DNA from 2 places in the Paraglaciecola sp. 25GB23A genome. Region 2 is predicted to be linked to the other one. Evidence: predicted binding sites of a transcription regulator. Region 2 holds the regulator's gene; the other holds the start of a gene.
What was found. Region 2 encodes MetJ, which represses methionine synthesis genes. Its sites were predicted from a motif close to TAGACGTCTAGACGTCTA; they were not measured.
Positions count from the first base shown of each region.

Region 1 (6,367 bases), on a different contig from region 2:
CCATGTCGTATTCACCAAACTCATTGGGTAAACCCGCATTGGGGTGGGCTGAGACCAAACAATCCGATATTTGCGAAATTTCTTCAACATACTGACGCAACAAATCAGGGCCTAATGCGCAATTTAAACCCATCGAAAACGGATTAACATGACACATAGAATAATAAAAAGCTTCTGCAGTTTGGCCTGACAAGGTGCGACCTGATGCATCGGTAATCGTACCTGAGATCATAATAGGTAGACGTTGCTGACGTTGCTCAAATACGGTTTCAACCGCAAAGGCAGCAGCTTTGGCATTAAGGGTATCAAAGATGGTTTCAATTAAAATCAGATCACTGCCTCCATCAATTAAGGCATGGGTTGCTTCAATGTAAGCCTCAACTAATTGATCGAAGGTCACATTGCGCTTGCCGGGGTCGTTTACATCGGGAGATATTGAGGCAGTGCGGCTTGTTGGTCCCAGTACACCTGCGACAAAACGCGGTTTATCTGGCGTAAGCAGGCTATATTCATCAGCCGCCTTTCTGGCTAATTTAGCTGACTCGTAGTTTATCTCCTTGGCTAAGGACTCCATATGATAATCAGCCATTGAAATAGTGGTCGAGTTAAAAGTATTGGTCTCTAATATATCTGCTCCAGCAGCCAAGTAAGCACAATGAATGTCATAAATAAGATGGGGCTGGGTAAGACTCAATAAGTCATTATTACCTTTGATATCAAATGCCCAATCAGCGAATCGCTCACCGCGAAAATCCTCTTCTTCTAATTTATGTTTTTGGATCATGGTACCCATAGCACCATCCAAAATTAGAATACGTTGCTGGGCGGCACTATATAGTAGTTTTTCTCGGTTAGACTGACTCAACACTTTTCCTCAATAAATCTTTATTAATTAATAACTTAGCATTACTTTAACGAGATAAACTCTCTAAATCATAGGGCGTATTTTGATAAACGTAGTAGTTTAACCAATTTGTGAACAATAAGCTGCCATGAGCCCGCCATTTAACCATAGGAGGCTTTGTAGGGTCATCATCTGGAAAATAATTTACTGGAATTTTTGGTGCTAAGTTAGACGCCAAGTCTCTATGATACTCTTGACTTAAACTTTCGGGATCATACTCTGGATGGCCTGTCACAAAAACCAAACGTTTATCATTAGACGCCACGATATGTGCGCCTGTTTTCGCAGAACTTGCCAAAATAGTCAATTCTGGAATACTTTGATAAATCGCTATAGGTATCTCACCGTAACGGGATTGCGGTGCATAAAATATCGGATCAAAACCACGCATTAATTCATCATGCTCGTTTTGCACTTCGATAGGGTAGACACCACTGAGCTTTTCACTATTAAGCACACGATTTTTACCAAAATAATGATAAATAGCGGCGTGCGCCGCCCAACATGAAAACAAGGTTGATTGCACATGTCTGCGCGCCCAATCCATCACCACCGTCATTGTTTCCCAATACTTCACATCTTGATAAGCAAGATGCGCTAAAGGTGCACCGGTGACAATTAAGCCGTCATACTTTTTATTGGCAACCTCTTCAAAGTTCCGATAAAAAGCATCCATGTGAGCTTTTGGAGTATTTTTAGGTGCTTGATTGTCAATCCGAATTAAATCCACATTGACCTGCAAGGGGGTATTCGATAACAAACGCAAAAACTGTTCTTCAGTTTCCATCTTGTTAGGCATCAGGTTCAAAATACCCACTTCCATTGGTCTAATATCTTGAGTCGCAGCACGTTCGTTATCCATCACAAAAATATTTTCGCGACTTAAGACATTTTGTGCGGGTAAATTACTCGGGATACGAATGGGCATAAAGACTCCAAGGATGAAATTAATGATGACAAATCTCGCTTAAACGGAGCCAAAAGTCAACATCTTTACGTCTAGACGTCTAGACGCTTTTAGTATCAGTCATAATTAGGGCCTGTAGTTGCACATTGAGTTGCTGCACTTTAAGTTCTGATCAACAACCCGTTTTTTGGTAAGTAAATATTGCTTATTTCAACTTTTGAAATAAATATTAATTAAATAACAATGAGTTAGTCGAGTTTATAGCTTGTCCAAATAGCTATTTACCCTACTCTCTGCCCCTGTTAATCTGCTTGTTATACTAAAAAATAAAACAGGGATTTTACTATGCTCAATATTGTCAATATCACTAAAACCTATGCCAACGGCGTCAAAGCATTAAATGGCGTCAATCTATCGCTACCAAAAGGTATGTTTGGTCTATTGGGGCCAAATGGCGCGGGTAAGTCAAGTTTAATGCGCACTATCGCTACCTTGCAGCAACCAGATAGTGGCTCGCTCACTTTTGATAATATTGATGTATTAAGCCAACCTAATGAATTACGTCAACGGCTGGGCTATTTGCCACAAGATTTTGGTGTGTATCCCCGCATAAGTGCTTACGATTTACTCGACCATTTAGCCATACTAAAAGGGCTAAGTAATAAATCCATGAGAAAAGAAGCCGTGGATGGCTTGCTCGCCCATGTCAATTTATTTCAACATCGTAAAAAAGCGGTTAGTGGTTTTTCTGGTGGCATGCGCCAACGATTCGGCATCGCACAGGCCTTATTAGGCGATCCAGACTTACTCATCGTGGATGAACCCACGGCGGGCCTCGATCCAGAGGAGCGCAATCGATTCCATAATTTATTAGTAAGTTTGGGTGAACAAAAAGTGGTTATTTTGTCTACTCATATCGTCGACGATGTATCAGAGCTATGCGCCAACATGGCGGTATTGGGTAATGGTGAAATATTACTTGAGGGAAACCCTCTGGATGTAACCGCAAAACTCAGTGGACAGATTTGGCGTAAGGTCGTAACACTTGAGGAAGCCGCTGAACTTGAAGCTCAGTTGCCGGTTATTTCCAAACGTTTGTTTGCCGGTAAAACAGTATTAAATGTACTGGCCAATGAGGCGCCCTCCGGTTTCGAAAGTACGCCAGCGACCCTAGAAGATGTGTATTTTTCAACATTACATCGCTCTCGTTCAGCCAACGTCGCCTAAGGGGTCACTCATGTTATTTGCAATGTTAAAATTTGAGTGGCGTTATTTTGTGCGTCAACCCTCTTTCATCGTTACCTGTTTGGTGTTCTTTTTATTACCCTTTTTAGCCATGGTGGTCGATCAGGTGCAAATTGGTTCTGGTGGTAACGTGCTGTTTAACAGCCCTTTTGCGATCGCTCAGACCATGCTTATCCTCGGTATCTTTGCTATGTTTATGGTGGTTAATTTTGTGGCTAATACAGCAACAAGAAACGACCTAACCTTAATGGCAGAAATCATATCCACCAAACCTATTCATCCCTTACCTTATAATTTAGGCCGTTTTATCGGTGCTTATTTAATATGTTTAGTGGTTTTTGCCATGGTGCCCTTGGGTTTGTTTTTAGGCAGTATTATGCCGTGGTTAGATGCAGAACGCTTAGGGCCTAATTCTTTTAGTCTTTATTTATCACCCTTTTTAGTATTTTCGACCACGACACTATTTGTATTTGCTAGCCTGTTTTATGCGGTGGCACAACAAACTAAAAGCACCATGGCCGTTTATCTGGCTGCTTTGAGTTTATTTATTGCTTATGTTATTGCCGGACAAGTGTTTGATGAACCGGATCAGCGCACTATTCGCGCGCTGATTGACCCTTTCGGGCTAAATACCTTTAGCGAATATTCCCGCTACTGGACCGCGTTTGAGAAAAATAGTTTAGTGCCTCGTTTTGAAGGTTTTGTATTGCAAAACCGTTTGCTTTGGATGGGTATTGGCCTACTAATGTTGTTAACGGGCGGGGGACTTTTTAAGTCTTTTAGTCTGCCCCTTAGCAAGGCTAAAAAAACAGCAGCCGTTTCACCACTTGAAATAGCTGAACTCAACCAAAATTTTCGCCACAAAAGTATCGACGGCAACAACATTAGTCAGTTTTTAACCCGCACTCGCTTTGAGATTAAACAGGTATTTTTTAGTCCGGCTTTTTTAGTACTCCTGCTCTTTTCTAGCTTTCAACTGTTCGCCAACCTTTTTGAAATATCCGGCATGTACGGTACCCCTAATTGGCCATTAACCCAAACCTTAGTAAGCTTAATTACGGGATCTTTTTCGTTAATGCTGATTATCGTCATCACCTATTACAGTGCCGAAATTGTATGGCGTGAACGCTCAGTGGGTATGGGTGATATTGTCGATAGCATGCCCGTACACAATTTAACTTTTTGGTTATCCAAATTAGTCGCGGTTATTTTAGTGATTCTGTCACTTTTTTTACTCGGCGCACTATGTTCAATTTCCTATCAGTTACTTACTGGTTATAGCCAAATTGAGCTTGGCCAATATGCGGTAAGTTTGCTGTATTTTGGCGCCCTACCCTTTTGTTTATTAGCCGTACTGGCATTCTTTTTACAAGCATTAAGTCCCAATAAATACATCGGTATGTTGCTATTTGTCGGTTATTCCTTTGTCTCACTGGCCTTTATTTCCTTAGGTATTGAACACAATATGTTCAATTATAGTGAAGCACCTGCCATGCAATATTCTGATTTAAATGGTTACGGCTGGTATTTACAAACCCAACAATGGTTCATGCTCTATTGGACAGCATTAGCAGTAATATTGGGCGTACTTAGTTTTGGATTATGGCAACGAGGACCAAGTAGCTCACTTAAACAACGGTTCGCTCAACTTAAGTACCAGCTAGGTAAACGAGGTATGGCTGTTGCCATCAGCGCCCTGCTTATTTTTGTCGCTTGTGGTGGCTGGATCCATTACAACACTAAAGTGCTGAACCAATTTGTCAGCAGTGAAGAGAGTCTTGATTTACGTGCTGATTATGAAAAGACCTTTGGTGAATACGAACTTGCTGCTTTTCCTACCATTACTGCTGTTGATGCGACTGTTGATATCTTTCCGCAAGTGCGACGGATTGAAGCCAAAGCTGCGATTAAAGTAGTGAACAATAGTGATAGCCCTATTTCACGTTTTTTAGTGAATTTACCCCAATATAGCCGCGATGAATTAGTGACCATTGAAGGTGGCACAATGGGTGAAATAGATGAGAAATTCAGCACTGCGTGGTTTGAATTTGCCAATCCCCTAGCGCCAGGAGAGAAGCGTCAAGGGGAAATTAGCGTGATACGTGAGCATCACGGTTTTAAGAATTCTGGTGAAGACCCTACCCTCATCAAAAACGGCACCTTTATTGACAATTTTGCTTTATTTCCTAGTTTTGGATTTAGCGGTGATGCACGCATAAGTGATCGCCATGAAAGGCGTAAACGCGACTTGGAACCGCTTAAACGCGCTTATGACTTGGAAGACAGTAGTCATTATCAAGAGAGCTTTTTTGGTCCTGGCGTCGCGTTTATTGACTTCAGCGCCACTCTATCCACCAGCGCCGAACAATTCGCCATTGCCCCCGGATATTTAGCCAAAGAATGGCAAGAAAATGGGCGTAATTATTATCGCTACGAAATGGATGCGCCGATGGTTAACTTTTTTAGCATTATGTCGGCCAAACTAGACAGCAAAAAAGAGCAGTACAAAGGCGTCAATATTGAAGTGTATTATCATCCTAGTCATGCATGGAATGTAGATCGTATGATTGAATCCAGTAAGGACTCTTTAGATTACTTTCAACAGGCCTTTGGTCCTTATCAGCATAAACAACTGCGTATTATTGAGTTTCCTGGCTATCGCGGCTTTGCGCAAAGTTTTGCCAATACCGTGCCTTATTCAGAGGATATTGGCTTTACCACTGACTTGCGTGACCCTAAAGATATTGATCCCGTTTATTATGTCACCGCTCATGAAGTGGCGCACCAATGGTGGGGACATCAGCTCAATGCCGCCAATGTGCAAGGTAGCGCCATATTGTCTGAAACCCTATCGCAATACAGCGCTCTGATGGTGATGAAAAAGAAGTATGGCGAAACCCGCTTACGTCAATTTTTAACCTATGAGCTTGACCGTTATTTGCGAGGACGTGCCAGTGAGACCATCGAAGAAATGCCCCTAATGCGTTCTGAGAATCAGCAATATATTCATTATCAAAAGGGCTCTATCGTGATGATGGCGCTAGAACATAAATTGGGTGAAGAAAAAATCAACCTAGCCCTTAGTAAGCTGCTAAAGGAGTTTAAGTTCAGAACTGATCTTTACCCCACTACTTTAGATTTAATGCGCTATCTGAATGAACTTGCTACGCCAGAGCAAAAACAGGACATTCAAGAACTGTTTGCCCAAATAACCTTATATGACTTGCGCGCAGTAGCGGCTGAAATTGAAACACTGGATGAAGGTAAATTCAAAGTCAAACTCACTGTATCAGCGATGCAGCTAAGTGCCG
Region 1 is NZ_JBDYKM010000026.1:40,698-47,064, reverse strand. It holds gene ABKW31_RS20115 (homocysteine S-methyltransferase family protein) at 1-865, opposite strand, end outside; gene metA (homoserine O-succinyltransferase) at 912-1,832, opposite strand; gene ABKW31_RS20105 (ABC transporter ATP-binding protein) at 2,157-3,038, shown strand; gene ABKW31_RS20100 (M1 family aminopeptidase) at 3,049-6,367, shown strand, end outside.
Region 1: a site for MetJ is predicted at 1,897-1,914, ahead of metA (homoserine O-succinyltransferase). Genes of this name have one in related genera too.

Region 2 (6,367 bases):
ATTCTCACTATCCTGCTTGTTTGATTTGCCAATGCCTGTGGCGAACTTGTATGAAACAAACGATAGTGTAACTAATTGTCAGCCCTTACTCCAAGCATATGACAAATTGCGTAGCTCAACTCACTGCGATTTAAAGTATAAAAATGGAAGTTTCTCACTCCTTCTTTTGCCAATACCTTAACCATGTCCATGGCGATACTGGCGCCCATTAGATTGCGTGTAGTCTGGTCGTCTTGATCCAAGCCATCATACATTTTATGTAACCATTGAGGCACATGCACATTGGTGAAACCCGCAAAGCGTTGCAAGGTTTGATAATTTGTTACAGGCAAGATACCGGGCACAATATCTAAATCAATTCCTGCGGCGGCAGCACGATCTCTAAAACGTAAAAAAACTTCAGCATCAAAGAAAAACTGACTAATAGCCTCAGTTGCTCCCGCATCCGCCTTGCGTTTTAAATTTAATAAATCAAATTGACTATTTGGCGCTTCTGGATGTTTCTCCGGATATGCCGCAACCGCAATATCAAAGTCTGCAACACTTTTCAGTAAACTCACTAAATCTGATGCATAGGACTGCGGTTTCTCTACGCCAGGAGGTAAATCTCCCCGTAAAGCGACAATTTTGCGAATACCGCTTGCCCAATAGTCTTTGGCTATCTGAATTAGCTCTTCTTTTGTTGCGTCGACGCAAGTCAAATGAGGCACTGCAGCGATCCCGGTTTCTGCTTGAATACGCTTTACCACATCATGAGTCCGATCGCGCTCACCACTGTTTGCACCATAAGTAACCGACATGTAGGCCGGTTTTAAAGGCGCCAAACGTTCTACTGATTTCCACAAAGTGCGTTCCATGGCATCTGTTTTAGGCGGGAAAAACTCAAACGAAACATTAATCCCCTTCACTTCTGATAAAGACTGATTTAATGCATCTATGCCTTGTGCATATGACACCATGTTAACTCCAATATAATATTTAGCCGTTTAGACGTCTAAACTAAACTTTGTACGTAAAGCCGTCAAGATGTTTAGCAGTCTATCATTGACCTTTAGCCCGTATTAGTTAGAATTTCCGCGTATAAGAAAGATAAAAGCGAGTAAAAATGGCAAATTCAACAAAATGGAATGGCGAATATATTCATCCTTATGCTGACCACGGTAAAAAAAGTGAGCTAGTTAAAAAGGTGACAGTATCAATTCCACTCAAAGTTTTGAAAGTTTTAACCGATGAGCGCACCCGTCGTCAGGTTAATAACTTGCGGCATGCGACAAATTCAGAGTTATTGTGTGAAGCGTTTTTACATGCCTTTACTGGGCAACCTTTGCCAGATGATGATGATTTAGGTAAAGACAACGATCAGCACATTCCCAAAGAAGCCCGCCGACAAATGCTTGAAAAAGGGTTTGAAATTGATGGTGATGGGGATGGCGAGATAGATTAAAAAGAGGTAATCGTCAGAGGCAATATTTGCGGCCAAATAAGCCGCAAATACTATGCAAAGTTGCTTTGATAATCACCAACCCTTTAGCTGTAATCGTATTGGCCGCCCTTGGCCAAAGCTGCCTTGTAGGCTGCTCGGCTATGTATCTTTTTAACAAAAGCGGCGATGTGAGGATATTGTAGAGCAGCGCCACGGGCTACTGTTGCTTCCAAAGGAAAACTCATTTGAATATCTGCCCCAGTCATTTGATCTCCGGCAAACCACGGATTGTTTGCTAGGTGCTCTTCTATAAATTGCATATTTGCAGTGATATTGGGTCCAAAGTAACCGCCCATCACTTTATCTGCAATTTTGTTAGCAATCATTTTAACAAAAAACGGCTTAGCGTTAGTTCGCACTTTATCGAACACTAATTTCGCCACCATAGGTGGCATAAGCGAACCTTCGGCAAAATGTAACCAATATGTATATTGTCTATGGGCCTCCGTTCCTTGGGGGGGTAGCATATTTTTTTGGCCATAAGTGAAGGCTAGATACTCTATTATCGCCCCTGATTCAGCAACCGTTATCTCGCCATCGCTAATAACAGGCGATTTACCGAGCGGATGAACGAGCTTCAATTCTCTGGGTGCCAGATTAGTCACCGCATCTCTTTGATAGCGTTTGACTTCATAAGGCAATTCAAGCTCTTCTAACATCCATAAAATGCGCTGTGAACGAGAGTTATTTAAATGGTGGACGACAATCATAAATTTTCCTTTTAATCTTTAATATTCATGTTTACGCATTTCAGTTCAAAACAGACCAAAGCGGCCACTACTCAAGCGCTAAGCCTACCGCTAAGCCTTTTTCATTAACCTGCTCTTTTACCCACGCCCATAATTGTGGGTTAGCATTTTCTATCGCTGCATTTTTAGTCAAAATTTGTTTCACGGTAATGTGATGTTCAAGCCAACTTTGGCAACCATTATGCAAATTTTGTATTATGGGCATCAAGCGATCTATGGCTTTTGCAAATTTGGCTTCAGGGCTGCTGGCCTGCTCAAACTCTTCCCATAAAGCCAAAAAGCGAGCGCCTGTTTCGTCTGGCAATAAGGCAAACAAACGCACTGCGGCAGCATGTTCATTTGCATAGTCATCGTGATTTGCGTCGTAAGCGAACTTATCGCCTGTGTCGATTTCTACCACATCATGCAATAGCAGCATAGTGACTACGGTAAGTTCATTCACCGCCTCACTAGCGTAACGACTTAATGTCAGAGCCAACAAAGCAATTTGCCAGCTGTGTTCTGCGCTGTTCTCAAAGCGGTTTAAACCTAGAGGTTTAATTCGTCTTTCTACTGTTTTTAGTTTTTCAAGTTCAACTATAAAGCCAATAATGGCCTTAAATTCATCCATTTGAGTCATGTATTACCCTAGTACTAGTGTTTTTAGCGATGTTATTTTCCACTCGGATCTAAACTGGCATAATAAGCCGACAAATTTGCTATATCAGCATCACTCAAGCCACTGGCCATAGGTGACATTTGCATATTCTTACGTTCACCATCCCTAAACGCTTTTAATTGAAGAACTAAATACTGCTCTTTTTGGCCGGCTAAATTAGGATACATTGGGATCATCGAGACCCCTTTGCTACCATGGCAGGCATTACACGTGACCGCTTTTGTTTTACCAGCCTCAATATCGGCCGACCACGCACTAGTAGGAAAAAAAGTACTGGCCACTATAGCGGCGATAAACGTTAATTTTTTATGTAATATCATCTTAGACCTTAATTTTTTGGTTATTGGGCACTTAGTTACACTACTTGGGAAAGCAAAACACAATGAGATTAGACCATTCCTACGCAAATGAACTGAGTGAGTTGGTGACACCAGTATTACCTCAGGCCTTAAAGAATGCGCGAGTCGTGACTATAAATCAATCATTGTTAGATCAATTAGGTCTGCCATGGCATACACATGATGAGTGGTTAAAGGTCCTTTTTAGTGCTGCAAGCCCCTTAAATCAACATTCAGTCGCGCAAAAATATGGCGGCCACCAATTTGGTCATTGGAATCCCGACTTAGGTGACGGACGCGGCGTATTATTAAGCGAAGTCATCGCTCCTAATGGAGAGCGATGGGATTTGCATCTAAAAGGTGCGGGACAAACCCCTTATTCTCGATTTGCTGACGGCCGAGCAGTTTTGCGCTCTACTATTCGCGAATATCTAGCAAGTGAAGCCCTATTTCATTTAGGTATCCCAACCTCACGTGCTCTATGTCTAATCGCCAGTGATGAGATGGTCTATCGTGAGAAATCAGAACATGGGGCTATGATGATCAGAGTGTGTCAGAGTCATTTACGTTTTGGCCACTTTGAATATTTCTTTCATAGTCAACAGCTTGACAAACTCGAGCACCTATTCGATTACAGCTTTAAATACCACTTTACAGAATTGTCAGATAGCCCAGACCGATATGCTCTTATGCTTAGCAGGATTGTCCAAGACACGGCAAAAATGATTGCCAGCTGGCAGGCTTTTGGCTTTAATCATGGTGTGATGAATACTGACAACATGTCTATTCATGGTATTACCTTCGACTTTGGTCCCTATGCATTTTTGGATGACTTCGAACCTAATTACATTTGTAATCACTCAGATCCACAAGGCCGTTATTCGTTTGATAGCCAACCCGGTGTTGGCTTATGGAATTTGAATGCCTTGGCAATGGCCTTTAGCCCTTATTTAAGTCGGCAACAAATTACTGAAGTTTTGAACCAATACGAACAGCATCTATTAACTGAGTATGGCCATATAATGCGGGCTAAATGTGGTTTAAAGCCAAATAATGTTGATAATTCGGCCATCATTAATGAATGGTTAGATATGTTGGCAAGCGAGAAAAAAGACTATAGTGTCTACTTCAGGCTCTTATGTGATTTTGAGCCTAAGCTTGGCGTTAGCAGTTTACGAGATAGTTTTATTGATAGAACACGTTTTGACCGCTGGGCACAGCGTTTAGCGCATACATTGTCTGAGCAAAATTGGCCGCAAGAGCAACGAAGTGCAAGTATGAAGCAATATAACCCCAAGTTTGTATTACGTAATTATTTAGCTCAACAAGTCATTGATAAAGCAGAGCAAGGGGATTTCAGTTTATTTGAAACCTATCTAGTGGCACTTTCTCAGCCATTCGCAGATAATCCAGAGCTTGAAAAGTTTGCAGCCCCACCTCCTGACTGGGGGAAAACACTCGAGATATCTTGTAGTAGTTAGGCTGGTCACTGATAGTCATGTTTCGTACTTCTGTTATGATAAACCACAACACACTAGGAGATTAATGCCATAATGTTGCAGTATTTGTATTGGCCAACAAAGCCGAGTATCGGGCTTATGTCATTAATATTAATATTAATTTCGGGCTTTTCAACGTCCTTAGTTGCTGCGGATAAATCCCCTCTAATAGACGTTAGCCACAACGATACCAGTATTGATTTACGCAGCAGCATGACATGGCTAATTACCGATAAACAAACTCAATTGTCCGATGTGCAATCGTTGCAAAATTGGCAAACTCAGTTTGCGCCCCCTCGTTTAGAACCGCAGCAAAGTTTATGGGGTAAACTTGAACTCAATTTTCAGCACAACAGCCAGGACAATTATTTTTTAAGCATAGCTAATCCACAACTTAACTTTGTTGATGTTTATGTACTTGATGATAAGAGCCGTATCCTGAGCTCATATTTACTCGGGGCCAATCGAGAGTTTTCACAGCGCCCCGTTAATCACCGTTCATTTGTTATTCCTCTTACCGCAAACCAACAAGGCCGAATTAGTATTTATGTAAAGATTGTGGATGATGGCCCTTTAGTTTTACCCATCGAGCTATCAACTCAAACGTCTACTCTGGCGAAAGAACAATTTGTGTTTGTTTTTGTTGGTTTTCTGTGTGGCGGATTAAGTTTATTAGCGTGTTATTTTTTAATAACCTATGTATTTCTGCGCAGTCCAATACGCTTTTGGTTTGCGGTTTCTTGTGGTTTATATTTACTACTATCTCTTAATATTGGTGGTTTTATTAGCCAGCTCATTGGTATCACCGCGTATATCACCAATACAAGCAATGCCATATTTGGTCTGCTTCTGATCTCAGTTGCTAAGGTATGTTTTGCCATATTAGAGCGAGTACCTATTTTTTGGCGCTATTGCTCTTATTTCATCGGCTTTCTTAGTATTGCCACCGGATTACTCCAAAACACATATCAGCAAACTTACATCGCTACCGTATTAGCCTGTGTCAGTGGTGGACTCTTGTTAATTTTAGCCATCTGTTACCATAAAAAAGACAAGATTCTGCCAAACCTAATCGGTTTTATTGCCTTAACATTGGTCTCAACGACGAGTATTGTGCAACTTAGTTTTTTTCTTAACGGAACAGCAGTTGTCGCTTCTTTATCTTGGCTTTTCACCTTGGCTTCGGTCGTAGCAATTGTGATGATAGCCTTAGCGATTGAAGCCCATGAACGCGTATTGGTTAAACGTCAACAAATCAAGCAGCAAACCACCATTAGCGATTTACAACATTTTTATGACTTGTTTCGAAATTCAGCGGAGGGCCTTTATACTTCAACATTAGACGGTGGTCTGGTGACAGTAAATCCCGCTATGTGTAACTTATTTGGCTACCAAGATGAAACGCAGTTACTACAGTGCGTAAGTAACGCCAGTCAGTTTTATGCCGACCCACGAGATAGAGAATTACTGCTTGGTGAACTTCATCAACATGGCAAAGTCATTGGTAAAGAATTGCGCGGTTTACGTAAAGATGGCAGTGAATTTTGGTTTTCAATTTCTACGCAAATTAAACAAGAAAACGCTACTAAATATATGTTTGGTTCTATCTTTGATGTTACTGAACGCAAACAATCGAATAT
Region 2 is NZ_JBDYKM010000003.1:341,332-347,698, forward strand. It holds gene metF (methylenetetrahydrofolate reductase) at 72-959, opposite strand; gene metJ (met regulon transcriptional regulator MetJ) at 1,106-1,444, shown strand; gene ABKW31_RS08795 (glutathione S-transferase) at 1,528-2,193, opposite strand; gene ABKW31_RS08800 (HD domain-containing protein) at 2,261-2,851, opposite strand; gene ABKW31_RS08805 (cytochrome c) at 2,884-3,210, opposite strand; gene ABKW31_RS08810 (protein adenylyltransferase SelO) at 3,273-4,709, shown strand; gene ABKW31_RS08815 (EAL domain-containing protein) at 4,827-6,367, shown strand, end outside.